Regions from separate parts of the Streptomyces sp. NBC_01171 genome, predicted to be linked through region 2. Evidence: predicted binding sites of a transcription regulator. Region 2 holds the regulator's gene; the other holds the start of a gene.
The links. Region 2 encodes HspR, which represses chaperone genes until heat shock. Its sites were predicted from a motif close to TTGAGNNNNNNNNNCTCAA; they were not measured.

Region 1 (15,671 bases), 940 kb from region 2:
CCGACGCCCATGATCACGGACTGGCCGGGCATCAGGCGCGGCACGGAGTGCACGGTGCCGAGGCCGCCGGGGTTGGTCAGGGAGACCGTGACACCGGTGAAGTCGTCCATCGTGAGCTTGCCCTCGCGGGCGCGGCGGACGATGTCCTCGTAGGCCTGCCAGAACTCGAAGAAGTTCAGCGTCTCGGCCTTCTTGATGGCCGCGACGACGAGCTGGCGGTCGCCGTTGGGCTTCACCAGGTCGATGGCCAGACCGAGGTTCACGTGCGGCGGCTTGACCAGGGTCGGCTTGCCGTCCTTCTCGCCGAACGAGTAGTTCATCGCCGGCATGGCCTTGATGGCCTGCACCATGGCGAACCCGATGAGGTGCGTGAAGGAGATCTTCCCGCCGCGGGCGCGCTTGAGGTGGTTGTTGATGACGATGCGGTTGTCGAACAGCAGCTTCACCGGGACCGCGCGGACCGAGGTGGCGGTCGGCAGCTCCAGCGAGGCGTTCATGTTCTTCACCACGGCGGCGGACGGACCGCGCAGCGTCACGTACTCGGGGCCCTCGGGGGCCTCCGTGGCGGGCGCGGCGGCGGCCTTCGGCTTGGCGGCGGGCGCCGGGGCCGGCTTCGCCGGGGCCTGCGCGGCCGGGGCGGCCTTGGCCGCGGGTGCCTGCGCCGGTGCCTGGGCGGGCTTGGCGGCCGGAGCCGGGGCCTGCGCCGGTGCCTGGGCGGGCGCGGCCGGAGCCGGTGCGGCCTGGGCAGGGGGAGCGGTGGGGGTGGTGCCCGCGGCCCCCGCGGCCGCGGTACCCGCCGGAGCCGAGGCGGCGGGCGCCCCCGGCTTGTAATCGGCGAAGAAGTCCCACCAGGCACGGTCTACCGAATTCGGGTCCTGGAGGTACTGCTGATAGATCTCGTCGACGAGCCACTCGTTCGGGCCGAACGCCGCAGCGGCGTTCTTCCCGGCTTGGTCGTCGGTGGAGACGTTCGAGTTACTGGGGGACTGTGGCGACACGGCGGTAACCGCCCTCTTCCGCTTCACAAGGTGATGGACAGCGGGAATAAAGGCTACGCCTCCCGGAGGGGGAAGGTCAGGTCGGGCCCGTTCATCGTCGTGCAAGTCACATCGGGAACCGCGTTTCGGGCTGCGAAATGGCGGGAAACAAGCGGGGTTCCGGATACGGGTGGGGAGTCGCGGGCACGCCTGATCGGGGCCCTGAGCGTCCTCGCTCGGCGCATCGCGCTGGCCCGTGCCTGATCACACGTGTCCGCCTCGGCGAACGTATGTGATCTTGATCATTCGACTGAACCCCATGCGGGCCCGGAGCGTCAACTCGACGCCGGAGCGACTCCCGGAAGGGTGACGATGATCCGGCAGCCCCGCTCGGATTCGGCCACACCGATCCGGCCGCCGTGCAGATCCACCGCCCAGCGGGCGATGGCCAGCCCCAGACCGGTGCCGCCGTCGCTGCCCGGACCGTGCGGGCGGGTCACCTGGCCCCGGTTGAACCGTTCGAACACGCGGTGCCACTCCGAGCGGGGGATGCCCGGACCCTCGTCCAGCACCTCCAGCTCCAGCGACTCCGGACGCGGGCCGCGCCGGGCCTTCACCGTCACCCGGCCGTGCGGCGGGCTGTGCTTGACCGCGTTGTCTATGAGGTTCGCCACGACCTGGTGGATGCGCTCCGGGTCGGCGTGCGCGGTCAGCTCCGGCGGGGACACGTCCAGGTGCAGATGCACGTCGGTACGGGTGTGGCTGCCGGAGCCGGAGGCGATGCCGGCGCGCGCGGAGGCGACCATGTTGGCCTCCTTGAGCACCCCGGACAGGTACGGCCAGACCTCGAAGCGGCGGGCCTTCAGCGGGACCACGCCGTTGTCGAGGCGGGAGAGGTCGAGCAGGGTCTCCACCAGCCGGCCGAGCCGGTCGGTCTGGCGCAGCGCGGTGCGCATGGTCTCCGGGTCGGCCTCGGTGACTCCGTCGACGATGTTCTCCAGCACGGCGCGCAGGCCCGCGATGGGGGTGCGCAGCTCGTGCGAGACGTTCGCCACCAGCTCCTTGCGCTGGAGGTCCTGTGCCTCCAGCTCGTCCGCCATGACGTTGATCGTCACGGCGAGGTCGCCGAGTTCGTCGCGGCGGCCCTCGCTCACCCGGCGCGTGTAGTCGCCGTGCGAGATGGAGCGGGCCACCGCGTTCATCTCGTCCAGCGGCGCGGTGAGCGAGTGGGCCACGAACTGGGTGATCAGCAGCGTGGCGATCATCGAGAAGACCGTGATGAAGCGCAGCTCGGTCTTGGTGTGCACCGCGATCATGGAGAGACCGGTGGTGATCAGCACCGAGATGACGACCAGCGCGCCCAGCTTGGTCTTGATCGAGAAGGGGCGTACGCCGCCCCAGGGTCCGTCCCCGGAGTGCCGGCGCCCCGTTTCCCGTCCGAGGCTCACGGCGTCGGCGTCTCCAGCGCGTAACCGACCCCGTGCACCGTGCGGATGCGCTCGGCGCCGATCTTCCGGCGCAGGGCCTTGATGTGGCTGTCCACGGTCCGGGTGCCGGAGGCGTCGGCCCAGTCCCAGACCTCGGCGAGCAGTTGCTCGCGGGAGAGCACCGCGCGCGGGGTGTTGGCCAGGCACACCAGCAGGTCGAACTCGGTGGGCGTCAGGTGGACGTCGTCCGACTTCACCCGCACCCGGCGCTGGGCGTGGTCGATCTCCAGCTCACCGAGGCGGAGTATCCCGGAGCGGGGCGTGGTCGCGGCGAGCGCGGCGCGCTCCATGCGGCGCAACAGGACGTGCACGCGCGCGGCCAGCTCCCGCATGGAGAACGGCTTGGTCATGTAGTCGTCGGCGCCGACCCCGAGACCCACCAGCATGTCGGTCTCGTCGTCGCGCGCGGTGAGCATCATCACCGGCACCGGGCGGGACGCCTGCACGCGGCGGCAGACCTCCAGGCCGTCGAAGCCGGGCAGCATGATGTCGAGGATCAGCAGGTCGGGCTGCCAGGCCTCGGCCGTGTCCACCGCCGACGGACCGTCACCGGCGGTCTGCACGAGGAATCCCTCGGCGCGGAGCCGGGCCGCGATGGCGTCGACGATCGTGGGGTCGTCCTCGACGACCAGTACCCGGCGCTGCGCGCCCTGTGACGTCGTCGCCGCACCGGTCTGGGAGGTGTGTGTCTGCTCCATCGCCCGCCCCTGTTGCTTTCCGGAATCCGTGGGGTGATCCCATGACTGCGATTGACGCTTGAATGATCCGCGTCACGCTGCACATTACGGGGACACGCCGGGCCGTCGCTATCCAGGTCGGACGGCGAGATGGACCACGTCGGGAACGCCACGGGCAACGGGGACCTCTTCGGTACGCACCTGTCGGAACCCGGCATTCCGCAAGGTTCCTTCAAATTCCGGAGAGGGTTGCGCCGACCACGTCGCCAGTACCCCGCCGGGCCTCAACACCCTTGCGCACGCGGCGAGTCCGCGTGGTGTGTAGAGCCCTTCGTTGCCCTCCGTGACGGTCCAGCCGGGACCGTTGTCGATGTCGAGGCACACCGCGTCGAACGTGTCGGATGTCTCATTGACGAAATCGACGAGATCCGCCTCCACGACGCGCGTGCGCGGGTCGGCCAGTGCCTCGGCGGAGATCTCGGCCAGCGGGCCGGTGCGGTGCCAGTCGATGACGGCGGGCTCGCGCTCGATCACGGTGATGCGTCCCCAGCGGGGGTCGGCGGCCGCGTGCGCCAGGGAGAAGCCGACGCCGAGCCCGCCGATCAGCACCTCCGGCGCCGGGCGGTCGTCCAGCGCGTCCCGCGCCGCGTCCACCAGCAGCCGCTCCGAGCGGCCGTCGGAGGTGTCCATCAGGAAGCACCCGTTGGCGATGATCTGGAGCAGCGCCCCGCTGCGGCGCAGCGCCACCTCCCCGTACGGTCCCTCGCGCCGGTCCAGGACCACCGTGTCCGCGGCGCTGTCGTGCGTGGCAGTCATGCCCGACATCCTGCCCCGCCCGTCCGGCGAGTCTTCGTTCGCCCAGAGCGAACGACGTTCGGGGAACATTGAACCACTCAGGAGCATTGAGTCAGTGTTACTCAAGTTGACTGCCGAAGGGGAGATCATGGCTGCTGAGTCGGGTGAGTCCATGGAGTTCACGCTCGTCCTGCCCGTGCTGCCGCTCGACGGTGAGGTCGTGCTGCCCGGCATGGTCGTTCCGCTGGATCTGAGCGACGCCGAGATCCGGGCCGCCGTGGAGGCCGCCCAGTCCGCCGCGCGTGCGGAGTCCGGCAAGCCCAAGGTGCTGCTGGTCCCGCGCATCGACGGCACCTACGCGAAGACCGGCGTGCTCGGCACCGTCGAGCAGGTCGGCAGACTCGCCGACGGCGACCCCGGCGCCCTGGTCAAGGGCCGCCACCGGGTGCGCATCGGCGCGGGCACCACCGGCCCCGGCGCCGCGCTGTGGGTCGAGGGCGCCCAGGTCGAGGAGACGGTGCCCGACCCGCTGCCCGGCCAGGTGACCGACCTGGTCAAGGAGTACAAGGCGCTGGCCACCACCTGGCTCCGCAAGCGCGGCGCCTGGCAGGTCGTGGACCGGGTCCAGGCCATCGACGACGTCTCCGCGCTCGCCGACAACTCCGGTTACTCGCCGTTCCTCACCACCGACCAGAAGACCGAGCTGCTGGAGACCACCGACCCGGTGGCCCGCCTGAAGCTGGCCACCCAGCAGCTCCGCGACCACCTCGCCGAGCAGGACGTGGCCGAGACCATCGCCAAGGACGTCCAGGAGGGCGTCGACAAGCAGCAGCGCGAGTTCCTGCTGCGCCGCCAGCTCGAGGCGGTCCGCAAGGAGCTGCGCGAGCTGAACGGCGACGGCCCGGACGCGGCCGAGGAGTCCGACGACTACCGCGCCCGCGTGGAGTCCGCCGACCTGCCCGAACACGTCCGCGAGGCCGCGCTCAAGGAAGTGGAGAAGCTGGAGCGCTCCTCCGACCAGTCGCCCGAGGGCTCCTGGATCCGCACCTGGCTGGACACCGTCCTGGAGATGCCGTGGAACGAGCGGACCGAGGACGCGTACGACATCCAGGGCGCCAAGGAGATCCTGGACGCCGAGCACGCCGGTCTGGACGACGTGAAGGCGCGCATCACCGAGTACCTCGCGGTGCGCAAGCGACGCGGTGAGCGCGGCCTCGGTGTGATCGGCGGACGGCGCGGCGGTGCCGTGCTGGCGCTGGTCGGGCCGCCCGGTGTCGGAAAGACGAGCCTTGGCGAATCGGTGGCGCACGCGATGGGCCGCAAGTTCGTCCGGGTCGCCCTCGGCGGTGTCCGCGACGAGGCGGAGATCCGGGGCCACCGGCGCACCTACGTCGGCGCTCTGCCCGGCCGTATCGTCCGCGCGGTCAAGGAGGCCGGGTCGATGAACCCGGTCGTGCTGCTCGACGAGATCGACAAGGTCGGCTCGGACTTCCGGGGCGACCCGGCCGCGGCCCTGCTCGAAGTGCTGGACCCGGCACAGAACCACACCTTCCGGGACCACTACCTGGAGGTCGAACTCGACCTGTCCGACGTGGTCTTCCTCGCCACCGCCAATGTGCTGGAGGCGATCCCGGAGGCGCTGGCCGACCGGATGGAGATCGTCCGGCTCGACGGCTACACCGAGGACGAGAAGGTCGTCATCGCCCGCGACCACCTGCTCCCGCGCCAGTTGGAGCGGGCCGGTCTCACCGGCGACGAGGTCGCGCTGGAGGAGGGCGCGCTGCGCAAGCTCGCCGGGGAGTACACCCGCGAGGCGGGCGTGCGCACCCTGGAGCGGACCGTGGCGCGGCTGCTGCGCAAGGTCGCGGCCCAGCACGAACTGGGCGAGCGGGAACTGCCGTTCACCGTCCGCGAGGAGGACCTGCGCGCTCTGGTGGGCCGTCCGCACCACGTGCCCGAGTCCGCGCAGGACCCGGCCGAGCGCCGTACCGCCGTGCCTGGTGTGGCGACCGGGCTCGCGGTCACCGGCGCCGGCGGCGACGTGCTGTACGTCGAGGCGTCGCTCGCCGACCCGGAGACGGGCGCGGCGGGGCTGACCCTGACCGGTCAGCTCGGTGACGTGATGAAGGAGTCGGCGCAGATCGCGCTGAGCTTCCTGCGCAGCCGGGGCGCCGAGCTGGAGCTGCCGGTGGCCGACCTGAAGGACCGGGGTGTGCACATCCACTTCCCGGCGGGTGCGGTCCCCAAGGACGGGCCGAGCGCGGGCGTCACCATGACCACCGCGCTGGCCTCCCTGCTCTCCGGCCGGCTGGTCCGCACGGACGTGGCGATGACCGGCGAGGTCTCGCTCACCGGGCGGGTGCTGCCGATCGGCGGGGTGAAGCAGAAGCTGCTCGCCGCGCACCGCGCCGGGGTGACCACCGTGATCATCCCCAAGCGCAACGAGGCCGACCTGGACGACGTCCCGGCCGAGGTGCTGGAGAAGCTCGACGTGCACGCGGTGACCGACGTCCGCCAGGTGCTGGAGCTGGCCCTCGCGCCCGCCGGCGTGGCGGAGGTGCCGGTCGCGGCCTGAGAAGGGCGAAGGCCCGAGTCCCCTGTGCGAAGGGGGCTCGGGCCTTTCGCGTGCGCGGAGGGCTCAGCCGTTGGCCAGCGCCTGCACCCGGTCCAGGGCGCCGTTGAACTTGTCGTGGTCCCCGACCGTCGGGCCGGAGGAGGTGTACTGCCACATCGTCTGCACGCCCCAGCCGGCGGGCAGCGTGCCCGGCGCGGTGGCGTACCGGGCGATCCACAGCGGGTTGACCGCGCCGAAGGCGGGGGTGTTGCCCGTGCACTGGGTCCACCAGCTCGTCGCCGTGTAGATCACCGCGTCGCGGCCGGTGCGCGCCCGGTAGGTGTTGAGGAAATCCGCGATCCAGTTGGTCATCGCGGCCCCGGCCATGCCGTAGCAGGCGTCGCCGTACGGGTTCCACTCGATGTCCAGCACGCCGGGCAGCGTCCGCCCGTCCCGCGACCAGCCGCCGCCGTGGTCCACGAAGTAGTTCGCCTGCACCGCGCCGCTCGTGGTGTCCGGGGTGGCGAAGTGGTACGCGCCCCGGATCATGCCCACGTTGTACGAGCCGTTGTACTGCTGGGCGAAGTACGGGTTGGTGTAGTACGTGCCCTCCGTGGCCTTGGTGTAGGCCCAGCGGACTCCGCTGTTCCACAGCGTGGCCCAGTCGACGTTGCCCTGGTGGCCGGAGACGTCGACGCCCTCGGTCTGGGCGACCCTGGTGCCGGCCGGGGTGCCGGAGCGGCCGTCGTGGGAGAGGACGCCCATGCCGAGGTAGGCGTCGCCGCGGTGGGGCGCGGCCTGGGCGGGGGCGGCGCCGAGGACGCCGAGGACGAGGCTGAGCGCGCCGAGCAGGGCCGTGACCAGGACGGCGGACGTGCGCGGGCGGGCGGGACCGGGTCTGTGCACGGGCATGGCGTGGCCTTTCGGGGTGAAAGTGGGGGACCGGAAATGACCGACGAGCCTGTTGCGCCGGGCCGCCGCGAGGGGCCCGTCCAAGAAGCTACGCACGTAGATGCGGGGGTGGGAAGAGGGTCCGGATGCCGCCGTTGGTCTACGCCTGCGAAATACTGACGGAGCTGCGGCGATGACGGGGTCCGGCAGAAAATTTCAGACGGCGAAACCGGGCAGGGGTACTGAGGTGCACGAGGACGGGAACAACGGTACGGGCGAGGGCACCGCACCCGTGGCGCCGCGCTGTGTCGACCAGGAATTCCTGGCACTGGAGCGTGAACTGACCGTGCTGCTGCGGCGGGCGCGGGCCAATCAGGGGGAGATGGCGCGCGAGGTCCACCCCGACCTGGAACCGGCCGCGTACGGGCTGCTCATCCGGCTCGACGAGCAGGGCGCCCAGCGGGCCACCGATCTGGCCGCCTACATCGGCGTCGGCAAGGCCACCATGTCCCGCCAGTTGCGCGCCCTGGAGGACCTCGGCCTGATCGCCCGCGAGCCCGACCCGGCCGACGGCCGCGCCTGGCTGGTCACCCTCACCGGCGACGGCCGGGGCCGGGTGGGCCAGGTCAGGGAGGCCCGCCGTGCCCGCTACGTCAGCCAGCTCGCCCACTGGGACCGCCGCGAGGTCGCCGAACTCGCACGGCTGCTGCACGAGTTGAACGGCATCGCGGAGAAGTAGCCGTTTGTCCGGCGGCCCTTCACAGCTCCACGTGGACGGCCGTCGCGTCGTCGTGGGTCTTGCTGCGGCCCAGGAACGCCCGATCCTCGCGGTCCGCCAGCTCCAGTTCCCGCACCCGGTCCACCAGGGCACGGGTGCCCTCCTTGGCGACCAGGTCGAACAGGGCCGTCCAGTCGCCCTCGTGGAACTTCTCCGTCCAGCGGGCCGCGCCGTCCGTCAGCGCCACCAGCGAACGCACCGAGTCGCGCGGCACCGTGCCGGTGACCGCGTGCCGGGCCACGGCGGGGTCGGCGGCGGCCGTGAAGAAGCCGCCCTCCTTGTTGCGCAGCTCGGCGTCCACCCGTTCCGCGCTCGCCAGCGCCCCGCGCGGCAGCCTGGCCAGCCGGTCGTCCAGCACCGGGGTCACGGTGCCGTCCGGGGCGCGCAGCAGCAGCGCGGAGTCCGAGAGCACCAGGTACTCGACCGTCCGTGCCGACCAGCGGACCAGCACCACCGTCGCCTGGGGCGTACGCGGGTGAGAAAGGTCACAGGTGGTCAGATGGGCCTTCGATGTTTGGGTGATCGCCCGGCCGAGAATCTCGACCAGCGTCAGATCTCGGTGGGAAACGGTCAGTTCGGTCAGCGCGCCACCCAGCCGGGCGGTGAACCAGGGCACCGGGTGCGAGCAGCCCGGCGCGTACGGAGGCGGTGTCACTCCGTCCAGCAAGATCACGCAACCGCCCTGACCGCAGGCGGGTAGTCCGACCCCCGCGAAGTCCTCGTTGGGCCGGCCGGCGGTGCCGGGTTCCGAGACGAGATCAGTACGCACCCCGCCAGTCTGCACGAACCCTTCACGAGACGGGGCAACGGCCGGAGTGCGCACCCGGATCGGCGTGACCGCCCAGCTCAGACGCCGGAATTGGCGGCAATTGGCATGGTCCGGGAATGCGTGGCGGCGAATATTGCCAAAGCCTGCTTCCCGCGTCCAACCGGCCCGCCGCGCAAGGGCGTCCGGCGCGCCGTCACGACTTGCCCGCCAACTCCCCTCCGATGTTCACTCCTTCGGGTGGCGGGTCAGGTGATGCGCGGCCACTGCCCACCGGCGCTGGGAGGGTCGGGAACCACGAACCGGGTGTCCGCACCACTTGGCACCGAGACGAGGGGGCGCCGCCCGGCCCTTCCGTAGACGAGTTCAGGATTGCGAGCACCGGTGCAGATGAAGCGGCCTCGGCGCACAGGCAGGCAGACGGCCCCCGAGGGGACCGCCGAGCAGAACCCCGTGGGCGCTGGACGCCCCACCCATGTGCGCAACCGGCTGATCGTCGCCGTGGCCGTGGTGGCCGCCGCCATAGCCGCGGCAGGCGCCCCCGCCCTGCTCACCGCCTCCGGGGACCTCCATGAGTCCCAGAAGCTGGTGACGCTCGCGGACGAGACGCAGGACGCCCTCGCGCTCGCCCACTCGCTGGCCGACGAGCGCGACGAGGTCACCTCCTACGTGGCCGCCGGACGCCCCAAGACCAAGGCGCCCTCCGAGCAGCGCGGCACCCGCGTCGACCGCCAGGTCGAGGACCTGCGCACGGACACCGACCTGCCGTCCCGGCTGCGTACCGCGCTGGACGGCATCGCCACCGTCCGCCGCGCGGCCCTGACCGGCAAGACCGACGCGCTGCGCACCCACCAGGCGTACTCGGCCACCATCACCGAGCTGCACCGGCTCGCCGAGGAGCTGGCCGACCGGACGCCCCCGCGCGCGGGCTCCGGGGCCTACGCGCTCGCCGGTCTGGACACCGCCGTCCAGCAGTCCGCCGCCGCGCGCGGTCTGCTGCTGGCCGCGCTGAGCGTCCCGTCCACACCCAGCACCTCGATCAGCCCGGTCACCGGCCTGCCCGTCACCACCAGTGGCAGCTCCCAGGCCGACACCGCCCGCCGCGACGCGCTCACCGCCGCCGCCCAGCGGGCCCGGCTGCGCGCCGACGCCGGCCTCGCCACCTTCCGCGAGACCGCGCCCCAGGCGGCCGTCACCTCCTACGACTCCACGGTCACCGGCCCGGAGGTCAACTCCGCCGACAAGTACCTGGACTTCCTCACCGGCCAGCCCACCTTCGGCGACCGGCAGCTCGCCGTCAGCCCCAAGAAGCTGGACGCCGCGCTCTCCGCCCGCGTCGACCTGATGCGCGGCGCCGAGTCCGCCCTCTACGAGCGCCAGGGGCAGAGCCTCGCCACCCTGCGGGACGACGACGTCACCGGCCTGGAGATCCGGATCGCGGTGCTCGGCGCCCTGATGCTGGTCGCCGTCGGCGTCGCCACCGCCATGGCCCGCACCCTGACCCGCCCGCTCTCCGTGCTGCGCCGGGGCTCGGCCCGCCTGGCCGGCGCCGAGGACCCCGCCGGGCAGGAGCCGATCGCCTTCACCGGGCGCAACGACGAGTTCGCCCAGGTCGTCCGCTCCGTGAACGCCCTGCACGCGCACGCCGTCGCCCTGCACGAGCGCGTCGCCACCCTGGAGGCCGACCGCAAGCACCTGGTCGGCCAGCGCCAGAAGATGGCCGACGCCCGCGAGGAGCTGCGCGCCGAACTGAGCGAATCCAGCGCCCAGCTGGAGCGGCTGCGGGAGAGCATCGGCGGCACCTTCGTCAACCTCGCGCTGCGCACCCTCGGCCTGGTCGAGCGCCAGCTCTCCGTGATCGAGGGGCTGGAGGAGCGTGAGCAGGACCCGGAGCGCCTGGCCACCCTGTTCAAGCTGGACCACTTCGCCACGGTCATGCGGCGCCACAGCGAGAACCTCCTGGTCCTCTCCGGCACCGAGCACATCCAGCCCGCGCACGGCCCGGTCCCGCTGGTCGACGTGGTCCGCGCGGCCGTCAGCGAGATCGAGCGGTACGAGCGCGTCCGTATCGCCGCGCTGCCCCCGCACGCCCATGTGGCCGGCTTCGCCGCCGACGACCTCTCCCACCTGCTGGCGGAACTGATGGAGAACGCCAGCTCGTTCTCCCCGCCCGACCTGCCCGTCGAGGTCTCCGCCTGGCTGCTGGAGTCCGGCGAGGTCATGCTGTCGGTGCAGGACGAGGGCATCGGCATGGCCGCCGAGCGCATGGAGCGGCTCAACGGCCGCCTCGCCGACTTCGACCCCGAGTCGCCGTACGAGCAGGAGGGCGAGGACGGTCTCGGCCTCGGGCTGTACGTCGTCGCCCGGCTCGCCCACCGGCACGGCATCCGCGTCCAGTTGCGCGAGCAGAAGCAGGGCGGGGTCGCCGCCGTCGTCGTGCTGCCGCAGTCGCTGCTCACGGAGACCCCGGCCGGCGCGGTCCCGCACCACGCCACCCGTACCGACGCCACGCAGAGCTTCTCCCTGCCCGGCGCCGACGCCGAGGCCAACTCCAACGTGCTGCGCGGCCGTCCCAAGGGCACCGACCCGCTCGTCGCCCTCGCCGAGAAGGCCGTGGCGGACAACGCCGCTTCCGGGAAGGCCGAGAAGACCGACGCCGACGCGGTGATCCCGCGCCAGGCCACCCGCGAACTGCCGCCCGAGACGGTGCCCGCCGCACCGCCGGAGTCGGCCCCCGAGACCACGATGGAGCTGCTGCTCCCGCCGGCCGCCCCCGCCGACGGGAACACGGCCGCCACCCCCGAGCCCGCAGCCACTCTCCCCGCCGAGGCCACGCACGACCGCGCCCCGGACGAGACGGAGGAGAAGCTGACGAGCAAGGGCCTGCCCAAGCGCACCCCGAAGATCACCGCGCCCGAGGCCCCGGTCCGCCCGCGCGCCACCGGCGTCGACGCCGAAGCCCTGCGCCGCAGGCTCGGCGGCTTCCGCCAGGGCGCGCAGGCCGGGTACCGCGACGTCGAAGCGGAGATCGCCGAGCACACGGCGCAGAACCAGCGGCCCGCCACCAGCGCGAACGCCGAAGAGTCCACGGGGGGACACGCCGAGGAGGCAAGCAGTTGACCACGCCCAGTACCTACGGACTGAGCAGTGAAGCCCGCAACCTGCATTGGCTGCTGACCAACCTGGTCGAGGAAGTACCCGGTATCCAGTCGGTCGCGGTCGTCTCCTCCGACGGCCTGCTCCTGCTGTCGTCCGACCCGAGCCGCGCCGAGGCGGAGCGGCAGGACCGGCCGGTCACCAAGGGCCCCCGGGGCTCGGCCGCCGACCTCGCCACCATCGTCTCCGGCATCGGCAGCCTCACCGTGGGCGCCGCCAAGCTGATGGACTACGGCTCGGTCAAGCACACCATGGTCGCCATGGACGAGGGCAGCCTCTTCGTCATGTCGATCAGTGACGGCTCGCTGCTCGGTGTGCACGGCTCCGCCGAGTGCGACATGAGCGTGATCGCGTACCACATGGCGCTCTTCGTCGGCCGGGCCGGGCACGTGCTCACCCCGGAGCTCCGCAGCGAGCTGCGGAAATCCATGGAGTCCGAACCGAGCGGGAGCGTCCGATGAGCGCCATCGCCAAGAAGACGCAGCTCCCCACGCGCGGCGGCGACCGCAAGGCCGCCCGCGTGCGCCCCTACTCGCTCACCGGCGGCCGCACCCGCTTCGGCCACGTCCTCCTGGTGGAGACGTTCGTGGCCAGCACCGCGGCGCTCGACGCCCCGGAGGAGCGCAAGGAACTGGCGAACGGCCCCGCTCCGCGCGTCATGCCGGAGATGGTCGCCATCGTCGAACTGTGCCGCCGTATGCGCACGGTGGCCGAGATCGCCGCGCTGCTGAGAATGCCGCTCGGCGTGGTCCGGGTGCTCCTCAGTGACCTCGCGGACCAGGGAAAGATCCGTGTTTACGGCACCGGGACCGGTCACGGCACCGGCCGTCCGGACCGCGCGCTGCTGGAAAGGGTGCTGAGTGGACTCCGCCGTCTCTGACGCGACCGCCCCCGTCGGGAATCCCCTCGTCGACGGCCCGGCCGAGCCCGTCGAGGAACTGAAGTCCTGGCAGCAGGACCGCAGCCGGGCACCCGTCGCCACGAAGATCGTGGTGGCGGGCGGCTTCGGCGTCGGCAAGACCACCCTGGTCACCGCGGTCTCGGAGATCACCCCGCTCCAGACCGAGGCGCTGATGACCCAGGCGAGCGAGGAGACCGACGACCTCACCGCCACGCCGGACAAGACCTCCACGACCGTGGCCATGGACTTCGGCCGCATCACGCTCGACGACGACCTGGTGCTCTACCTGTTCGGCACGCCGGGCCAGCAGCGGTTCTGGTTCATGTGGGACGACCTGGTGCGCGGCGCGATAGGCGCCGTGGTCCTGGCCGACACCCGCCGGCTCAAGGACTGCTTCCCGGCGCTGGACTACTTCGAGAGCTGCGGCCTGCCCTACGTGGTCGCGGTCAACCACTTCGACGGCAGCGAGATGTTCGGGCCGGAGGACGTGCGGGAGGCACTGACCATACCGGCACACATCCCTGTCATGATCATGGATGCGCGGCGCCGGATCTCAGCGATCGAGACCCTCTTGGCCCTGGTGGGCCACGCGCTCGACGTAACCCCCGAGTAGCCCAGAGCCCCCCGTAGGAGACACCCCCGCATGCGGAAGATACTCGTCGTCGGAGCCGGCCAGTCCGGTCTCCAGCTCGCCCTCGGCCTCCAGTCGCACGGCTACGAGGTCACCCTGATGTCCAACCGGACCGCGGACGAGATCCGTTCCGGCCGGGTCATGTCGACGCAGTGCATGTTCGACACCGCCCTCCAGCACGAGCGTGACCTCCAGCTCAACTTCTGGGAGTCCCAGGCCCCGAAGATCGAGGGGCTCGGCGTCTCGGTCGCCGCCCCCGGCTCCTTCGACCCCGGCCCCTCCCAGCGGGCCATCGACTGGGTCGGCAGGCTGGACGGCTACGCGCAGTCGGTGGACCAGCGGGTCAAGATGGCCGGCTGGATGGAGACCTTCGCCCAGCGCGGCGGCCAGCTCGTCATCCACGGCGCGGCCGTCGGTGACCTCGACTACTTCTCCCGCACCTACGACCTGGTGCTGGTCTCGGCCGGCAAGGGCGAGCTGGTGTCGATGTTCGCCCGCGACCCGGAGCGCTCCCCGTACACCGAGCCGCAGCGCGCGCTCGCGGTGGCGTACGTGCACGGGCTCGGCCCGCGGCCGGAGCACCCGGAGTTCGACGCGGTCCGCTGCAACCTGGTGCCCGGTGTCGGCGAGATGTTCGTGATGCCGACCCTGACCACCTCCGGCCGCGCCGACATCCTGTTCTGGGAGGGCATACCCGGCGGCCCGCTGGACGTGTTCAACGGCGTCAAGGACCCCGCCGAGCACCTCTCCCTGACCCTGGAACTCATGGAGAAGTTCCTGCCCTGGGAGTACGCGCGCGCCACCAAGGTCGAACTCACCGACGCCGGCGGCACCCTGGCGGGCCGCTACGCGCCGACCGTGCGCAACCCCATCGGCCGGCTCCCCGGCGGCGGCCTGGTCCTCGGCGTGGCCGACGTGGTCGTGGCCAACGACCCGATCACCGGCCAGGGCTCCAACTCGGCGTCCAAGTGCGCCGCCGCCTACCTCGCCTCCATCCTGGAGCGCGGCGACCAGCCCTTCGACGAGGACTGGATGAAGGCCACCTTCGACCGCTACTGGGACACCGCCCAGCACGTCACCAAGTGGACCAACGCCATGCTCGCCCCGCCGCCGGAGCACATCCTCAACCTCATCGGCGCCGCCGGCCAGCTCCAGCCGGTCGCCGACCGCTTCGCCAACGGCTTCAACGACCCGGCCGACTTCGAGAACTTCTTCTACGACCCCGCGAAGACGGAGGCGTACGTCGGCTCGGTGGCCGCCGGCGCCTGACGCGCTCGAGTCCCGACGACCCCCGGCCCCGTGCCCGCCTGTCACAGGCGGCGCGGGGCCGCGTCGGGTCGTACGGCGCCCAGGACCGGGTTGGCCGCGATGGGGGAGATCTTGATCGTCTCGCCGGTCCGGGGTGCCTGGACCACCTTGCCGTCGCCGAGGTAGAGGGCGACGTGGGTGGCCTCGGGGAAGTAGATCACCAGGTCGCCGGGGCGCAGGGAGTTCAGCGGGACGTGGGGGAGCCGGGCCCACTGTTCCTGGCTGGTGCGGGGGATCGGGGTGCCCGCGCGGGCCCAGGCGCGGGAGGTCAGGCCCGAGCAGTCGAAGGACGCCGGGCCCACCGCGCCCCAGCGGTACGGCTTGCCGATCTGGGCCAGGGCGTAGCGGACCGCCTGGCCGCCCTCCACCGAGGCGGGCCGGTCGTCGTCCCCGAGGGTGCCGGCGTCGGTGAGGCGCCGCTGTGCCTCGGCCACCCCGTCCTGCTCCAGTCGGGACAACTCGGTCTGCTGCTCCGGGGTGAGCGAGGCGAGCAGACGCTCCACCTCGGACAGGCGCTTCATCACGTCGTCGCGCTGCTTCTTCTGCCGCTCGGCCAGGGTGAGCTGGGTGTCCAGCGCCTTGCGGGCCGCTCTGGCGAGCGTGTCCGCGCGCTTCTCGGCGCCGGTCAGCCGGTCCAGGGTGGCGGCGCGTTCACCGGCGACGCGGCCGATGACATGGCCCTCGTCGAGCGCCTGCTGCGGGTCTCGGGCGAGGAGCACGCGGACGTATACGGAGAAGTTCGAGCTGTTC
Region 2 (15,671 bases):
CCAGGTACTCCACCAGCGCCGGGTGGCGCAGCTCCAGGGCCATCGTGCGGTCGGTGTTGGCGGGGATGAAGGCGACCGTGCGGTCGAAGAGGATGAGCCGGTCGATGACCTCGTCCAGGGTGCGGGCCTCCACCGCGTCACCCATCAGCTCCAGGTAGTTGAGCAACCCCTGGCCGTGCCGGGCGACATGGGTGTACAGGTCGCGCATCCGTACCCCGCGGCCACGCAGTTCGAGCGCCCGGTGCAGCCCCTCGGTCAGCTCGGCCTCGCGCCGGATGCCGCCGGGCTGCACGGTGAGCACCTCGGTCGCGCACCGCTCGGTCGCCTCGTCCATCGCGGCCTGGATACGGGTGAGCCCGTCCAGCACCCGGATCGCGGCGCCTTCACCCTGTGCGGCGAGGGCGGGCAGTTGACGGCCGAGTCCGGCGTACCAGTCGAACGCGGCGACCGCCGAGCCCATCCGGCGCCGGCTCTCGGTGACCTCGTCGTAGACCCCGCGCAGCAGCCGGGTCATCACCTCCTGCGGGGAGGTGGGGACCAGCCAGTCCATGTCGTCGGGGTCGGGGTGCAGCAGGGCCAGCTCCAGCAGGCAGGGCACCGGCTCGGCGTCCGCGCGGGGCACCCGGCCCCGGCGCACGGCACGGGAGTACACGCGGTCCCCCTGCCCGCACAGCCGGTCGGCACCGTGGGGATGCTCCTCCGTCGCGTGCCCGGCCATCGCCCATTCCACCCCCGGTCGCCGCCACTTCGCAGCGCAACTATGCGCGGCCCCGCCCGCCTCCGCAACACGGCTCCTCCCGGCCCACGGACCGCGAAACACCGGTATGCCCGGATCGCCGGGGGCGGTCCGGCACACGAAGAGGGAGGCGGCCCCGCCGTCACCGGGGCCGCCTCCCTCACCTGTCTCCGGGTCGCTCCCCGGCCGCGTACCGGCGCGTCAGCGCAGGCCCACGGCCGCACAGGCCGACTTGTAGGGGGCGGTGCAGATCTGGTCGACGGTGTAGATGCCGTCCTCGACGACCGTGTCCTTGATCTTGCTCTTGGTCAGCGCGGTCACCTGGACCAGCTTGGCCGGGATCTGCTTGTCGGTGGGGCTGTCGATGCGGTCCTGGGTGAGGGCGTCGAACTGGATGTCCTTGCCCTGCACCTTGGCGACGGCCATCTGGGCCGCGGCCTCGGCCTCGTCCGGGTAGGACTTGTAGACGCTCATGTACTGCTGGCCCGCCAGGATGCGCTGCACGGCGTCCAGTTCGGCGTCCTGGCCGGTGATCGGGGGCAGGTTGGTGACGCCGGCGTTCTTCAGGGCCTTGATGACGCCGCCGGCCATGCCGTCGTTGGCGGCGTAGACGGCGGCGATGTTGTCCTTGCCGATCCGGCCTATCGCCTCGGTCATGTTGGCCTCGGCGTTCTCCGGCTTCCACTCCTTGGTGTCGAAGCTCTCCGCGATCGTCACCTTGCCGTTCAGCTCGGAGAGCGCGCCCTCCTTGAACTGCTTGGCGTTGGGGTCGGTGGGCGAGCCGTTCATCATCACGATCTTGTCGGAGAGCCCGGCACCCGACCCCAGCCGCTCCAGCAGGGAACGGCCCTGCACCTCGCCGACCAGCTCGTTGTCGAAGGAGATGTACGCCTGGATCGGGCCCTCGGCCAGCCGGTCGTAGGCGATGACGGGGATGCCCGCGTCCTTGGCCTTCTTCACGGTCGGCGCGATCGCGTGCGCGTCGACGGCGTCCAGCAGGATGACGTTGACCTTCTCGTCGATCATCCGCTGCATCTGCTCGGCCTGCTGACCGGCGTCCGCGTCGGCGTTGGCGTACTCGACCTTGCCCTTCTTGTGGGTCAGTTCGGCCACCTTGCTCTTGATGATGGGGTAGTCGAACTTGTCGTAGCGGGTGTTCGCCTTCTCCGGCAGCAGCAGGCCGACGGTGACCTGGTCGCCCATGGTCGGGCTCGCGCTCGCGTCGTCTCCCGCCGCGTTCAGGACGCCGCAGCCGGCGAGCGGGAGGACCATCGTGGAGACGGCCACGGACATGGCGATACGACGCATTGGAGGGCTCACTTCAGGTGCGTTCCGACGGGGTGCTGCGTGCGACCCGGGTGTCTGAAAAGACAACGCGGAGGCGCCCCATGGCGTCAAGCAAAACAACTTAACGAGATGGCAACACCACGCTGCGTTCAGCAGGTGAAGACCTGGCGGAACCTTGCGTAATCCACTGTAAACACCCTTCACAGCCTCCCCGCGCGAACCGCGTGTTACGTACACACAGGCGAATGAACTCGGCCACGGCGTGAACGCCCGCTGTGCACGGCCTTCGTGAAAACACGAAGGGGCCGGGAGGCTCGTGCCTCCCGGCCCTTCGAGGGTGCTCGCCGGACGGGTCCGGCCAGTGAGGTCAGTCCGCGGACTGCTGCCGCTTCGGCCGCCACACCACCAGCGCACTGGTCTGCTGGACCTCCTGGTACGGGACCAGGTCCCGCCGGTAGGAGGCGTGCACGGCGGCCTCGCGCTGACGCATCGTCGCCGCCGCGCCGTCCAGGGCCGATTCCAGCTCCGCGACACGGGACTGGAGGGCCGCGACGTGGTTCTCCAGTTCGATGATGCGCTTGATGCCGGCCAGGTTGATGCCCTCGTCCTGCGACAACTGCTGCACCTGGCGGAGCAGTTCGATGTCACGCGCCGAATAGCGCCGCCCGCGCCCCGCCGTGCGGTCCGGGGAGACCAGACCGAGGCGGTCGTACTGCCGGAGCGTCTGCGGATGGAGTCCGGAGAGCTGCGCGGCGACCGAGATGACGTAGACCGGGGTCTCCTCGGTCAGCTCGTACGGGTTGCGCCGACGACCTGGTGTGTCCATCGGGCTCATTCTCCCTTCGCGGCCTCGAACAGCTCCGCCCGCGGGTCCTCGTCCGCGGTCGCCTCGCGATACGCCTCCAGCGCGTCACGAGCCTTCCCCGAGAGGTCCTTCGGGACACTCACCTCCACGGTGATCAGCAGATCGCCGTGGCTGCCGTCCTTGCGCGCCGCGCCCTTGCCCCGCGCCCGCATGGTGCGGCCGTTGGGCGTGCCGGGCGGCAGCTTCAGGGTGACCGGGGACCCGCCGAGGGTGGGCACCCGCACCTCACCGCCGAGCGCCGCCTCGGTGAAGGTCACCGGCACGGTGACGGTGAGGTTGTCGCCCTTGCGGCCGAACACCTTGTGCTCGCCGACATGGACGGTGACGTACAGATCACCCGCCGGGCCGCCGCGCTCGCCGGGCGCGCCCTTGCCGCGCAGCCGGATGCGCTGCCCGTCGGTGACGCCCGCCGGGATGCGGACCTGCATGGTCCGCGAGGACTTGGCCCGGCCGCTGCCGCTGCACTCCGTGCAGGGGTGCTCGGCGATCAGGCCGCGGCCCTTGCAGTCGGGGCACGGGTCGGTGAGCGAGAAGCCGCCGCCCGAGCCCCGCGCGACCTGTCCGGTGCCGACGCAGGTCGGGCACACGCGCGGCGTGCCGTTCTTGTCGCCGGTGCCCGAACACGCCTTGCAGGGCGCCTGGGAGGTCATCCGGAGCGGTACGGTCGCGCCCTCGATCGCCTCGGTGAAGCTGAGCGTCACCTCGGTGTCGACGTCCTGCCCCCGGCGCGGCTGGGTACGGGTGGTACCCGCGCCGCCCCGGTTGAACAGGCCGCCGAAGACGTCGCCCAGGCCGCCGCCGAAGCTGCCGCTCTGCGCGCCGCCCGCACCGCCGGCGCCTCCGAAGAGGTCGCCGAGGTCGAAGTTGAACTGACCACCGCCCGCGCCCGGCCCCGGCCGGAAACCGCCGTTGCCGAACAGGGCCCGCGCGTCGTCGTACTCCTTGCGCTTCTTGGGGTCACCGAGGACGTCGTTCGCCTCGGAGATCTCCTTGAAGCGCTCCTCGGCGCGGGTGTTGCCCTTGTTGGCGTCCGGGTGGAACTCGCGGGCGAGCTTCCGGTACGCCTTCTTGATCTCGGCCTCGGTGGCGTCCTTGGGGACGCCGAGGACCTTGTAGAAGTCCTTCTCGATGAAGTCCTTGGTACTCATCCCCGACGTCCCTCCTTCCGGACCTGCATGATTTCCGTGATTACGTCAGCCCTCCTCCGGGCCACCGTTCTCCTTGTCGTCGGCCGCGCTCTCCTCGGCCTCCTCCGCCTTGACGGTCTGCGCGCCGGGCTGCGGCTCGGCGACGGCCACCCGCGCGGGGCGGATGGTGCGCTCACCGATGCGGTAACCGGGCTGGAGGATGGCCACGCACGTCGTCTCGGTGACGTCGGGCGCGTAGGAGTGCATCAGGGCTTCGTGGATCGTCGGGTCGAAGGGCTCGCCCTCCTTGCCGAACTGCATGAGGCCCATCTTGGCCGCCACGGTCTCCAGCGACTCGGCGACCGACTTGAAGCCGCCGAGCAGTTCGCCGTGCTCCCGTGCGCGGCCGATGTCGTCCAGCACGGGCAGCAGCTCGGTCAGGAGGTTCGCGATGGCGACCTCCTTGACCGCGACGCGGTCGCGCTCGACGCGGCGGCGGTAGTTCTGGTACTCGGCCTGGAGCCGCTGGAGGTCGGCCGTGCGCTCACCGAGCGCCGTCCGCACCTGGTCCAACTGCGCCACCAGACCGGCGTCCGCACTTGCGTCCCCCGCCGGGGCCGCCTCCTTCTCGGAGGCGGCCTTCGGCTCGGCGTCGTCGGGGTTCGCGCCGGAGGGGACGTCGGGCTTCTCCTCGAAGCCCGGGGTCTCCTCCGTCACGCGGCACCGTCCTTGCGCTCGTCGTCGACGATCTCGGCGTCCACGACGTCGTCGTCCTTGGCCTCACCGGCGTCGGCGGAGGGACCGCCGGCGGCCTGGGCGCCCTGGGCGTCGGCGTACATGGCCTGGCCGAGCTTCTGCGAGACGGCCGCGACCTTCTCGGTGGCCGTACGGATCTCGGCGCTGTCCTCGCCCTTGAGCTTCTCCTTCAGCTCGGCGACAGCCTCCTCGACCTCGGTCTTGATCTCGCCCGGGACCTTGTCCTCGTTGTCCTTGAGGAACTTCTCGGTCTGGTAGACGAGCTGCTCGCCCTGGTTGCGGGACTCGGCGGCCTCGCGGCGGGCGTGGTCCTCCTCCGCGTACTTCTCGGCCTCCTGGCGCATGCGGTCGACCTCGTCCTTCGGCAGCGAGGAGCCACCGGTGACGGTCATCTTCTGCTCCTTGCCCGTGCCCAGGTCCTTCGCGGTCACGTGCATGATGCCGTTGGCGTCGATGTCGAAGGCGACCTCGATCTGCGGGACACCGCGCGGGGCCGGCGGCAGACCGGTCAGCTCGAACATCCCGAGCTTCTTGTTGTACGCCGCGATCTCGCGCTCGCCCTGGTAGACCTGGATCTGCACGGAGGGCTGGTTGTCCTCGGCGGTGGTGAAGATCTCGGACCGCTTGGTCGGGATCGTCGTGTTCCGCTCGATGAGCTTGGTCATGATGCCGCCCTTGGTCTCGATACCGAGGGACAGCGGGGTGACGTCGAGGAGCAGGACGTCCTTGACCTCGCCCTTGAGGACACCGGCCTGGAGGGCGGCACCGATGGCGACGACCTCGTCCGGGTTGACGCCCTTGTTGGCCTCGTTGCCGCCGGTCAGTTCCTTGACCAGCTCGGCGACGGCCGGCATACGGGTCGAACCGCCGACGAGGACCACGTGGTCGATCTCGCCGAGCTGGATGCCCGCGTCCTTGATGACGTTGTGGAACGGCGTCTTGCAGCGCTCCAGGAGGTCGGCGGTGAGCTGCTGGAACTGGGCGCGGGTGAGCTTCTCGTCCAGGTGCAGCGGGCCCTCGGCGGACGCCGTGATGTAGGGCAGGTTGATCGAGGTCTCCGTGGAGGAGGACAGCTCGATCTTGGCCTTCTCGGCGGCCTCGCGGAGGCGCTGGAGGGCCATCTTGTCCTTGGCGAGGTCCACGCCGTGGCCGGCCTTGAACTGCTGGACCAGGTAGTCGACGACGCGCTGGTCCCAGTCGTCACCACCGAGGTGGTTGTCACCGTTGGTGGCCTTCACCTCGACGACGCCGTCACCGATCTCCAGCAGCGACACGTCGAAGGTGCCGCCACCGAGGTCGAAGACCAGGATGGTCTGGTCGTCCTTGTCGAGGCCGTACGCCAGCGCGGCGGCGGTCGGCTCGTTGACGATGCGCAGGACGTTCAGACCCGCGATCTCACCGGCCTCCTTGGTCGCCTGACGCTCGGAGTCGTTGAAGTACGCCGGGACGGTGATGACCGCGTCGGTCACCTTCTCGCCCAGGTAGGACTCGGCGTCGCGCTTCAGCTTCTGCAGGATGAACGCGGAGATCTGCTGCGGGTTGAAGTCCTTCCCGTCGAGCTGGATCTTCCAGTCGGTGCCCATGTGGCGCTTCACCGAGCGGATGGTCCGGTCCACGTTCGTGACCGCCTGGCGCTTGGCGACCTCGCCGACGAGCACCTCACCGTTCTTGGCGAAGGCGACGACGGACGGCGTGGTCCGGGCACCCTCGGCGTTGGTGATGACGGTGGGCTCGCCGCCCTCCAGAACGCTGACGACGGAGTTAGTCGTGCCCAGGTCGATGCCGACCGCACGTGCCATGGTTGATTCCTCCAGAGGACTTGAGTGGGACTGGCTCAAGTGTGCCACTCCGATCGCACGGGGTCAACAGACATGAGCCGACCGGACTCAACTCTTATATGGCGCTTATATGCAAGGCAGTGCGCACGGGGGCGACTTGCCCTCTATGGGCGCCGTTCCGCCGTCCCGGCGAAGGCAACCCTCAGCGACTCATCTCACCCCGCGCCGTGCTGCATCGCGCAGGAGGATGGGGGTAGTCTCAGACGGACTGCATAAGTTACCGCTTAGTAATTTCGAGGCCGCCTCAGGAGCCCCTCATGCAACTCGCCGCGATCATCGTGTCGCTGGTCCTGACCGTGGTCGGTGTCGCGCTGCTCGCCCGGGCCATCGGACAGTTCGTCCGGTACTTCAAGCTGGGCCAGCCCGTCCCCGCCGGTACCCGGACCGACAACCCGTACCAGCGCAGCGTGACCCTGGTGCGGGAGTTCCTCGGCCACACCCGGATGAACCGTTGGGGCATCGTCGGCGTGGCCCACTGGTTCGTGGCCGTGGGCTTCCTGACGCTGCCGCCGACCCTGGCCCAGGCGTTCGGCCAGCTCTTCAAGGCCGACTGGACGCTGCCCTTCATCGGCGACTTCCTGCCCTTCGAGCTGTACATCGAGTTCATCGGTGTGATGACCGTGCTCGGCATCGCCGTGCTCATGGTCATCCGGCTGCTGAGCCTGCCCAGCCGGCCGGGCCGCAAGTCCCGCTTCGCCGGGTCCAAGGCCGGCCAGGCGTACTTCGTCGAGTACGTCATCCTCACCATCGGCCTGGCGATCTACACCCTGCGCGGCCTCGAGGGCGCCCTGCACCACGTGGACCACTACGAGGCGGCCTACTTCGCCTCGTACCCGCTGGTCCTGGCCTTCAAGGCGCTCAGCGTCACCACGCTGCAGAACCTGGTCTACCTGGTGGCCATGATCAAGATCGGGACCTCGTTCATCTGGATGATCGTGGTCTCGCTCAACACCAACATGGGTGTGGCCTGGCACCGCTTCCTCGCGTTCCCGAACATCTGGTTCAAGCGGGACGCGGACGGCGGGGTCGCGCTCGGCGCGCTCCAGCCGATGACCTCCGGCGGCGAGCCGATCGACTTCACCGACCCCGGTGAGGACGACGTCTTCGGCGTCTCCCAGGTCGAGCAGTTCTCCTGGAAGGGCCTGCTGGACTTCTCCACCTGTACCGAGTGCGGCCGCTGCCAGTCGCAGTGCCCCGCGTGGAACACCGGCAAGCCGCTCTCCCCGAAGCTGCTGATCATGTCGCTGCGGGACCACGCCCACGCCAAGGCGCCCTACCTGCTCGCGGGTGGCGGCAAGACCATGGAGGGCGACGAGAAGGCGTCCGAGGAGCAGCTCGCCTCGGTGCCCGCGGCCGCCCTCGCCGAGGCCGAGCGCCCGCTGATCGGCACCGCCGAGGAGAACGGTGTCATCGACCCGGACGTCCTGTGGTCCTGCACCACCTGCGGCGCCTGTGTCGAGCAGTGCCCGGTGGACATCGAGCACGTCGACCACATCGTCGACATGCGCCGCTACCAGGTGATGATCGAGTCCGCGTTCCCGTCCGAGGCGGGCACGATGCTCAAGAACCTGGAGAAGAAGGGCAACCCCTGGGGCCTGGCCAAGAAGCAGCGCCTGGAGTGGACCAAGGAGGTCGACTTCGAGGTCCCGGTCGTCGGCAAGGACATCGAGGACCTCTCCGAGGTCGAGTACCTCTACTGGGTCGGCTGCGCCGGCGCCCTGGAGGACCGCGCCAAGAAGACCACCAAGGCGTTCGCCGAGCTGCTGCACATCGCGGGCGTCAAGTTCGCCATCATGGGCGGCGACGAGAAGTGCACCGGTGACTCCGCCCGCCGCCTCGGCAACGAGCCCCTGTTCCAGGAGCTCGGCATGGAGAACGTCATGTCCCTCAACGCCGCCTTCGGCGAGGAGATGGACGAGGACGGCAAGGTCGTGCCCGAGTCGGCGAAGCCCAAGTCGGCCAAGAAGATCGTCGCCACCTGCCCGCACTGCCTCAACACGCTCGGCAACGAGTACCCGCAGCTCGGCGGCGACTACGAGGTCATCCACCACACCCAGCTGCTCCAGCACCTGGTGGACGAGGGCAAGCTGATCCCCGTCACCCCGGTCGAGGGCATCATCACCTACCACGACCCCTGCTACCTGGGCCGGCACAACAAGATCTACACGCCTCCGCGCGAGATCATCGGCAAGGTCCCGGGGCTGCGGAACGAGGAGATGCACCGCCACAAGGAGCGCGGCTTCTGCTGTGGCGCCGGTGGCGCGCGGATGTGGATGGAGGAGCGGATCGGCAAGCGCATCAACAACGAGCGCGTCGACGAGGCCCTCTCCCTCAACCCCGACATCGTCTCCACCGCCTGCCCGTTCTGCCTGGTCATGCTGACCGACTCGGTCAACGGCAAGAAGAACGACGGGAAGGCCAAGGAGTCCATCCAGGTCGTCGACGTCGCCCAGCTCCTGCTGGACTCCGTCCGGACCCCGGCGGACCCCGCGGACGAGGACGAGCCCGCCACCGAGCCGGAGCCCGAGCCGGCGAAGTAGCGCACCGCTTCGCACACGACGGCGCCCCCCGGTCCACGAGGCCGGGGGGCGCCGTCGTACCCGTAGGGGTTACTTCGGGGACGCCTGCTGCACGACCTCGAAGGACCACAGGGTGGAGCCGGCCGCGGCGGGCCGCTGCTTCTCACCGCCCTCACCGCCGCCGGCGCCCTGGTGGGCGGCCTTCATGGGGCCCTCCATCCACGCCTGAAAGGCCGCGTCGTCGCGCCAGCGGGTGTAGACGAGGTACTGATCGGTGCCCTCCACCGGCCGCAGCAGCTCGAACCACTCGAACCCGTCCGAGCTCTCCACCGTGTGCGCCCGCGAGGCGAACCGCTTCTCCAGCACCTCCCGCTGCTCGTCGGGAACGGTCAGCACATTGATCTTCACTACGCTCATGCCCCCATCCTGCCCCCACCGGCCGGGCCCCGCCCGCCCCGGAAGTTTTCCGGGAAGCCGCACAACCGTTCCCCGCCGGTGTCGGTCTGATGATCGCCAACCGCTTCGCGGCCCCCTGGGCGACCAGGGCCCACGCGGGCTGTCGGCCCTTCACCGACTTGCGGATGCCGCTCCCGGCATCCCCCGTACGCCGCAGGAGAACCCCATGCGCGCGCACCACAGAATCGTCATGGCGACGGCCACCACGGCCGCGCTCACCGGCGGCCTGCTCACCTTCACCACCGCCCCGGCCACGGCCGCCGACTCCACCACGGTCGCCAAGGCCGACTTCAACGGCGACGGCATCGGCGACCTCGCCACCTCGGCCGCCGACGCCTACGTGGCCGGCCGCAAGGGCGCCGGCCAGGTCGTCGTCCTGTACGGCACCAAGACCGGCGTCTCCGGCGCCAGGCACACCACCCTCAGCCAGGACACCCCCGGCGTCCCCGGCGGCGCCGAGATCGGCGACGCCTTCGGAGGCTCCCTGGCGTACGGCGACTTCAACGGCGACGGCTACGACGACCTCGCCGTCGGCGTCCCGCACGAGAAGCTCGGCAGCGACACCAACGCCGGTGCGGTCGCCCTGCTCTGGGGCTCCAAGAGCGGGCTGACCGGCAAGAGCGCGGAACTCCTCGACCCGGCGCAGTCCTCCCACGACTACTGGGGCCACGTCATGGCGGCCGGCGACTTCGACGGCGACGGCCGCACCGACCTCGTCGTGGGCGCCTCGACCTCCGCGCTGTACCTCTACAAGGGCGGCTTCAGCTCCACCGGCACCACCCCGAGCCGCACCACCCTCAACCCGCCGATCCAGTCGGGCGACGACACGTACCCCTTCGGCCCGCTGAACCTGACCGCGGGCGACGTCAACGGCGACGGCCGCACCGACCTGGTCGTGGACGGCTACGAGACCAAGACCCGCTACGGGTGGAACACCAACTACTGGCTGCCCGGCACCGCGAACGGTCTCAGCACCGCCGCCGCCAAGAAGCTCAAGTCCGGCATCATCACCGGCATCGGCGACATCAACGGCGACGGCTACGGCGACATCGTCAGCGGCGCCATGTGGGACGCCGGCAAGCTGGAGGACGGCACCGCGGTCCCGGACGCCTCCACCGGGGGCCGCGTCAACATCACCTACGGGTCCGTCTCCGGGCCGAGCCGCACCGCCGCGATCAACCAGGACACCGGCAACGTCCCCGGCGGCTCCGAGAAGGGCGACGGCTTCGGCGGCGAGCTGGACCTCGGCGACATCAACGGCGACGGCTACCAGGACCTCGTGATCGCAAGCATCTTCGAGGACCTCGGCAAGGTGTCGGAGGCGGGCATGGTCACCGTGCTGTACGGCTCCGCGAGCGGCGTGAACACCACCACCCGCGCCCAGTCCTTCGCCCAGAGCAGCGCGGGCGTCCCCGGCGGCGACGAGAAGGCCGACCACTTCGGCATCGACGTCAAGCTGGACGACGTCACCGGCGACGGCCGGGCCGACCTGCTGGTCGGCGCCGACGAGGACGGCGGCGACGGCGCCCTCACCTACCTGCCCTCCGACGGTACGAAGATCACCACGTCGGGCTCCCGCTTCGTCAACACGGCCGCCGTGGGCGTCTCCACCTCCGGCACGCCCCGGTTCGGCAGCATCTTCGGCGACTGAGGCCCCCACCGCACCACGGGGATCACACCGAACTCACGTACAACCTTTACCTTTCGCCGCGGGTCTCCTGATCGCCGCCGGCCCGCCTCGCGGGCCGTCGGCGATCCCTCGTCCGGCCGGGCGCGCAGCAGTGCGGGCCCGGCCCACTCCCGCTCGGAGCCCGCCTTGCGCAAGCGCGTCCTTCTCCTGGCCGCCACCCTGACCACCGGCCTGCTCACCGCCCTGCCCGCCACCCCGGCCGGCGCCGCGCCGTCCCGGCTGTCCGGTGACTTCAACGGTGACGGGTACCTGGACATCGCCCTGAGTGCCGCAGGCCACGACGTCGGCAAGGCCCAGCAGGCCGGCGCCGTCGTCGTGCTCTACGGCTCCTCCTCGGGCGTCTCCGCCGCCAGGCGCAGTGTGATCACCCAGAACTCCGCCGGGGTCCCCGGCGGGGCCGAGACGGGCGACCTCTTCGGCGCGAGCCTGGCCGCGGGCGACCTGGACGGCGACGGCTACTCCGACCTCGTGGTGGGCGCCACGAGCGAGAGCATCGGCGACCGGGACCAGGTGGGCAGCGCCACCATCCTGTGGGGAGGCAGGTCCGGCCTGTCCGGCGGCGCCTTGGTGCCCCAGCCGGCCGCCCTGCCCGAGTGGAGCGACTTCGCCCAAGGCATCGCGGTCGCCGACTTCGACGGGGACCACAAGCTCGACCTGACCCTCACCGGCCGGACCCAGACCCGGCTGTACAGGGGACCCTTCACCCGCTCGGGCACCCCGGTGACCAACACCGGCGTCGGCGAACTGGGCACCACGACCGAGACCTTCGCGGGCGACCTCGACGGCGACGGCGCGGCCGAGCGCTTCTACCCCTTCCTCGTCGACGGTGACGAGGGCGGCGACATCATCTACTACACCTGGACCGGCTACAAGCACGCCATGAAGCACCTGCCGAAGGCGGACGGCGTGGCCGGCTCGGTGGCCGACATCAACGGCGACGGCTACGGCGACGTGGTCCTCGGCGACGCCTCCGACCCCACCACGACCAAGAAGTCCGGTCACAAGGGCGGCCAGATCACCGTCTGGTACGGCGGCCCCGGCGGCCCGGACCCGGCGCAGACCCCGACCGTGATCCACCAGGACACCACCGGAGTGCCCGGCACCGGCGAGTCCGACGACCTGTTCGGCTCCTCGGTCGGCACCGGTGACATCAACGGCGACGGTTACGCCGACGTCGCGGTGGGCGCGCCCGGCGAGGCCCTCGGCAAGGCCCTCGGGGCCGGGGCGGTGACCATCCTGTTCGGCTCCGCCTCGGGCCTGACCACGAAGGGCGCCCAGGGCTGGACGCAGGACTCGAAGGGCGTACCCGGCGGCTCGGAGACGGGGGACCAGTTCGGCCAGTCGGTCCGTCTGCTCGACATCAACCGGGACGGCAAGGCCGACCTGGTGACCGGCGCGGGCGGGGAGGACGGCCACGGCGCCGTCACGATCCTGCGGGGCTCGGCATCCGGCCCGACCACCGGCTCCGCCAAGTTCATCGCCGCCCGCGACGTCGCCCTGACCGGTACGGGCAACTTCGCCTCGGCGATCGCCCCGTGACCCGCACCCGACTCCGGCCTCCCCAAGGACACTTCATGCGTACGCGCGTCCTCGCCCTCGCTCTCACCGGACTCGTCGCCCCGCTCGCGCTTTGCGTGCCCGCCCACGCGGCCCCGGCCGCCGCCCCCTACGACTTCAACGGCGACGGCCGTGTCGACCTCGCCGTCGGCGCACCCGACGCCACCGTGAACGGCCGGTCCAAGGCCGGTGCCGTCTCCGTCGTCTACGGCGGCTCCGCCGGGCTGAAGACGGCCACCCGCACCCTGATCACCCAGGACACCGCCGGAGTGCCGGGCGCCGCCGAGGCCGGCGACGCCTTCGGCACCGCCGTGGCGAGCGCCGACCTGGACAAGGACGGCTACGCCGACCTGCTGGTCGGCGCGCCCGGCGAGGACGTGGACGGCGACACCAATGACGGCATGGTGGTCGTCGTCTGGGGCGGCCGGAACGGGCTGTCCGGAGCCCGCGGGGTCATGGACTACTGGCACGACGAGAAGGACCGCTACGGGCAGGCGCTGGCCGTGGGCGACCTCGACCACGACGGCGACCTCGACGCGGCGATCGGCTCCAACGGCTCCATCGGCCTGAGCTTCCTCAACGGCCCGATCACCAAGTCCGGCGCCTGGCAGGGCGCCTCCGGCTCGGGTGTCACCGATGCCTACTCCCCGTCGTACGGCGTCACCTCCATGACCGCGGGGAACGTCTCCGCCGCCTGGTCCACCAGCCTGGTCGTGCACGGCAGGCGGCCGGGCACGGGAGGCACGGTCACCGACCTCATCGCCGACCCCTCCATCGGCAACTACGGCGACTGGCTCCAGAGCCTGCCCGCAGGCACGGTCTCGGCGATCGGCGACATCGACAAGGACGGGTACGCCGACATCGCCGTCGGCAACCCCGCCGAGCGTTCCGCCGACCCCGCCGGGGCGAAGGGCGGCCGGGTCACCGTCGTCTACGGCGGGCCGGACGGCAAGGACACCTCGCGCGCGCCGCTGGTGCTCGACCAGGACACGCCGGGCGTCCCGGGCGGAGCCGAGACCGGCGACGCGTTCGGCGGCAGCGTCTCGCTGGGCGACGTCGACGGGGACGGGTTCATGGACCTGGCCGTCGGCGCGCCCGGCGAGGACGCTGGCGCCGGAGCGGTCACCCTGCTGTACGGCAGCGTCTCGGGGCTCACCACCCAGAAGGCCGCATGGTTCGGCCAGAACACCGCGGGTGTCCCCGGTGGGTCGGAGAAGGGCGACCGTTTCGGCGGGCGTCTCATGCTCGCCGACCACTCCGGTGACCGCCGCGCCGAGCTGACCGTCGCGGGCCCCGGCGAGGACGCGGGCGACGGCGCGGTCTGGTCACTGCGCGGCTCGGCGGGCGGCCCGACCACCACGGGCTCGCTCTCCTTCGGCCCCAGGACCACCGGCATCGCCACCACGGGCACCCCGCACTTCGGGACGGCCCTCAACGGCTGAGCCCGGCTGTCGCCTCCTGCCCGCCCCCGGTCAACCCTTGCTCAACCTCTGCTCAACCCCGATGCGAACCCTGACGGTCCCTTAGGGGATGTCACAGGATGGCCGCAATGCCGGGCCCGACCCCCCGGGCCCGGCACGCGGGCGGCCGGGAGCAGGTACGTTCGACGGGTGGCTGGATTCAGGATGGGACGCGGGGACCGGGACAACCGCACCGCGCAAGGACAGCAGGCGCACGCACCCCAGGGCCCGACGTACGGCGGTCAGGCCCCGCACCACGGGCAGCGGGGGCCCGCCTACGGCTACCCGCAGGGCCGTACGGGGCACCCGCAGGGGAACCAGTACGGGTACCCGGGGCCGGCGAACGACGGCCCGGAGTACTTCGGCGACCCCGGCCACGGCGGGCACGACCCGTACCCTGCGAACCAGCCGGGCCACACCCAGGCGTTCTCCATCGACGAGGCGTCCGCCTACACCCAGGGCGAGACCTACCACGCGGGCTCGGCGCAGCCCCCCGGGCCGTCCGGCCCGCCGCTGCACTGGAAGGAACTGCTGAAGGGGGTCGTCCTCAACCCGAACCCGACCTTCCTCCGCATGCGGGACTACACGATGTGGGGCCCGGCCCTGATCGTGACGTTCCTCTACGGCCTGCTCGCGGTGTTCGGCTTCGACGGCGCCCGCGCGGACGTGATCGGCGCGACGTTCACCAACGCGGTCCCGATCGTGCTGATCTCGGCCGTGGCGATGGTGCTGAGCGCGTTCATCCTGGGCGTGGTCACCCACACCCTGGCCCGCCAGCTCGGCGGCGACGGCGCCTGGCAGCCGACGGTCGGTCTGTCGATGCTGATCATGTCGCTGACGGACGCCCCGCGGCTGGTCTTCGCCATGTTCTTCGGCGGCGACGCGAGCTTCGTCCAGGTCATCGGCTGGATCACCTGGCTCGGCGCGGGCACCCTGCTCACCCTGATGGTCTCCCGCTCCCACGACCTGCCCTGGCCGAAGGCGCTGGGCGCGTCCGCGATCCAGTTGATCGCGCTGCTGTCGATCGTGAAACTGGGGACTTTCTGATTCGAGTACGCACAGACTTCGAGTACGTACAAGAGGGGCTCCCGGCACTGTGCCGGGAGCCCCTCTCGCATCCTCATCAACCGATCAGACCATCGCTGATCAATTTGAGAGTGCGCGTAGTGATCCTCTTTGTTGCGTCCTGGGCGCCCTGCGTGATGGCGCCCTGGATGTTGTCGGTGCCGCTCTGGGTGCCGCCCTGGATGTTGTCGCTGCCGCTCTGCGTACCGCCCTGGGTGTTGTTGGTACCGCCCTGGGTACCGCCCTGGGTGTTGTGAGTGCCGCTCAGCGTGCCGCCCTGCGTGTTGTTGGTACCGCTCTGCGTGCCGCCCTGGG

Region 1: lon (endopeptidase La) is a predicted target of HspR. The motif match lies at 4,044-4,062, and genes of this name have one in related genera.

The regions. Positions count from the first base shown of each region.
Region 1 covers NZ_CP108609.1:2,182,349-2,198,019, reverse strand. Annotated here, with positions in the region: gene OG448_RS09945 (multifunctional oxoglutarate decarboxylase/oxoglutarate dehydrogenase thiamine pyrophosphate-binding subunit/dihydrolipoyllysine-residue succinyltransferase subunit) at 1-998, opposite strand, end outside; gene OG448_RS09940 (ATP-binding protein) at 1,313-2,425, opposite strand; gene OG448_RS09935 (response regulator transcription factor) at 2,422-3,162, opposite strand; gene OG448_RS09930 (spermidine synthase) at 3,271-3,957, opposite strand; gene lon (endopeptidase La) at 4,085-6,511, shown strand; gene OG448_RS09920 (lysozyme) at 6,575-7,402, opposite strand; gene OG448_RS09915 (MarR family winged helix-turn-helix transcriptional regulator) at 7,629-8,120, shown strand; gene OG448_RS09910 (protein phosphatase 2C domain-containing protein) at 8,140-8,928, opposite strand; gene OG448_RS09905 (nitrate- and nitrite sensing domain-containing protein) at 9,310-12,045, shown strand; gene OG448_RS09900 (roadblock/LC7 domain-containing protein) at 12,042-12,542, shown strand; gene OG448_RS09895 (DUF742 domain-containing protein) at 12,539-12,961, shown strand; gene OG448_RS09890 (GTP-binding protein) at 12,942-13,595, shown strand; gene OG448_RS09885 (styrene monooxygenase/indole monooxygenase family protein) at 13,626-14,882, shown strand; gene OG448_RS09880 (NlpC/P60 family protein) at 14,924-15,671, opposite strand, start outside.
Region 2 covers NZ_CP108609.1:3,121,535-3,137,205, forward strand. Annotated here, with positions in the region: gene OG448_RS14325 (LuxR C-terminal-related transcriptional regulator) at 1-718, opposite strand, end outside; gene OG448_RS14330 (sugar ABC transporter substrate-binding protein) at 938-2,044, opposite strand; gene OG448_RS14335 (heat shock protein transcriptional repressor HspR) at 2,391-2,849, opposite strand; gene dnaJ (molecular chaperone DnaJ) at 2,855-4,036, opposite strand; gene grpE (nucleotide exchange factor GrpE) at 4,082-4,732, opposite strand; gene dnaK (molecular chaperone DnaK) at 4,729-6,570, opposite strand; gene OG448_RS14355 ((Fe-S)-binding protein) at 6,867-9,149, shown strand; gene OG448_RS14360 (antibiotic biosynthesis monooxygenase) at 9,219-9,545, opposite strand; gene OG448_RS14365 (FG-GAP repeat domain-containing protein) at 9,751-11,235, shown strand; gene OG448_RS14370 (FG-GAP-like repeat-containing protein) at 11,401-12,813, shown strand; gene OG448_RS14375 (hypothetical protein) at 12,849-14,273, shown strand; gene OG448_RS14380 (YIP1 family protein) at 14,442-15,338, shown strand; gene OG448_RS14385 (hypothetical protein) at 15,415-15,671, opposite strand, start outside.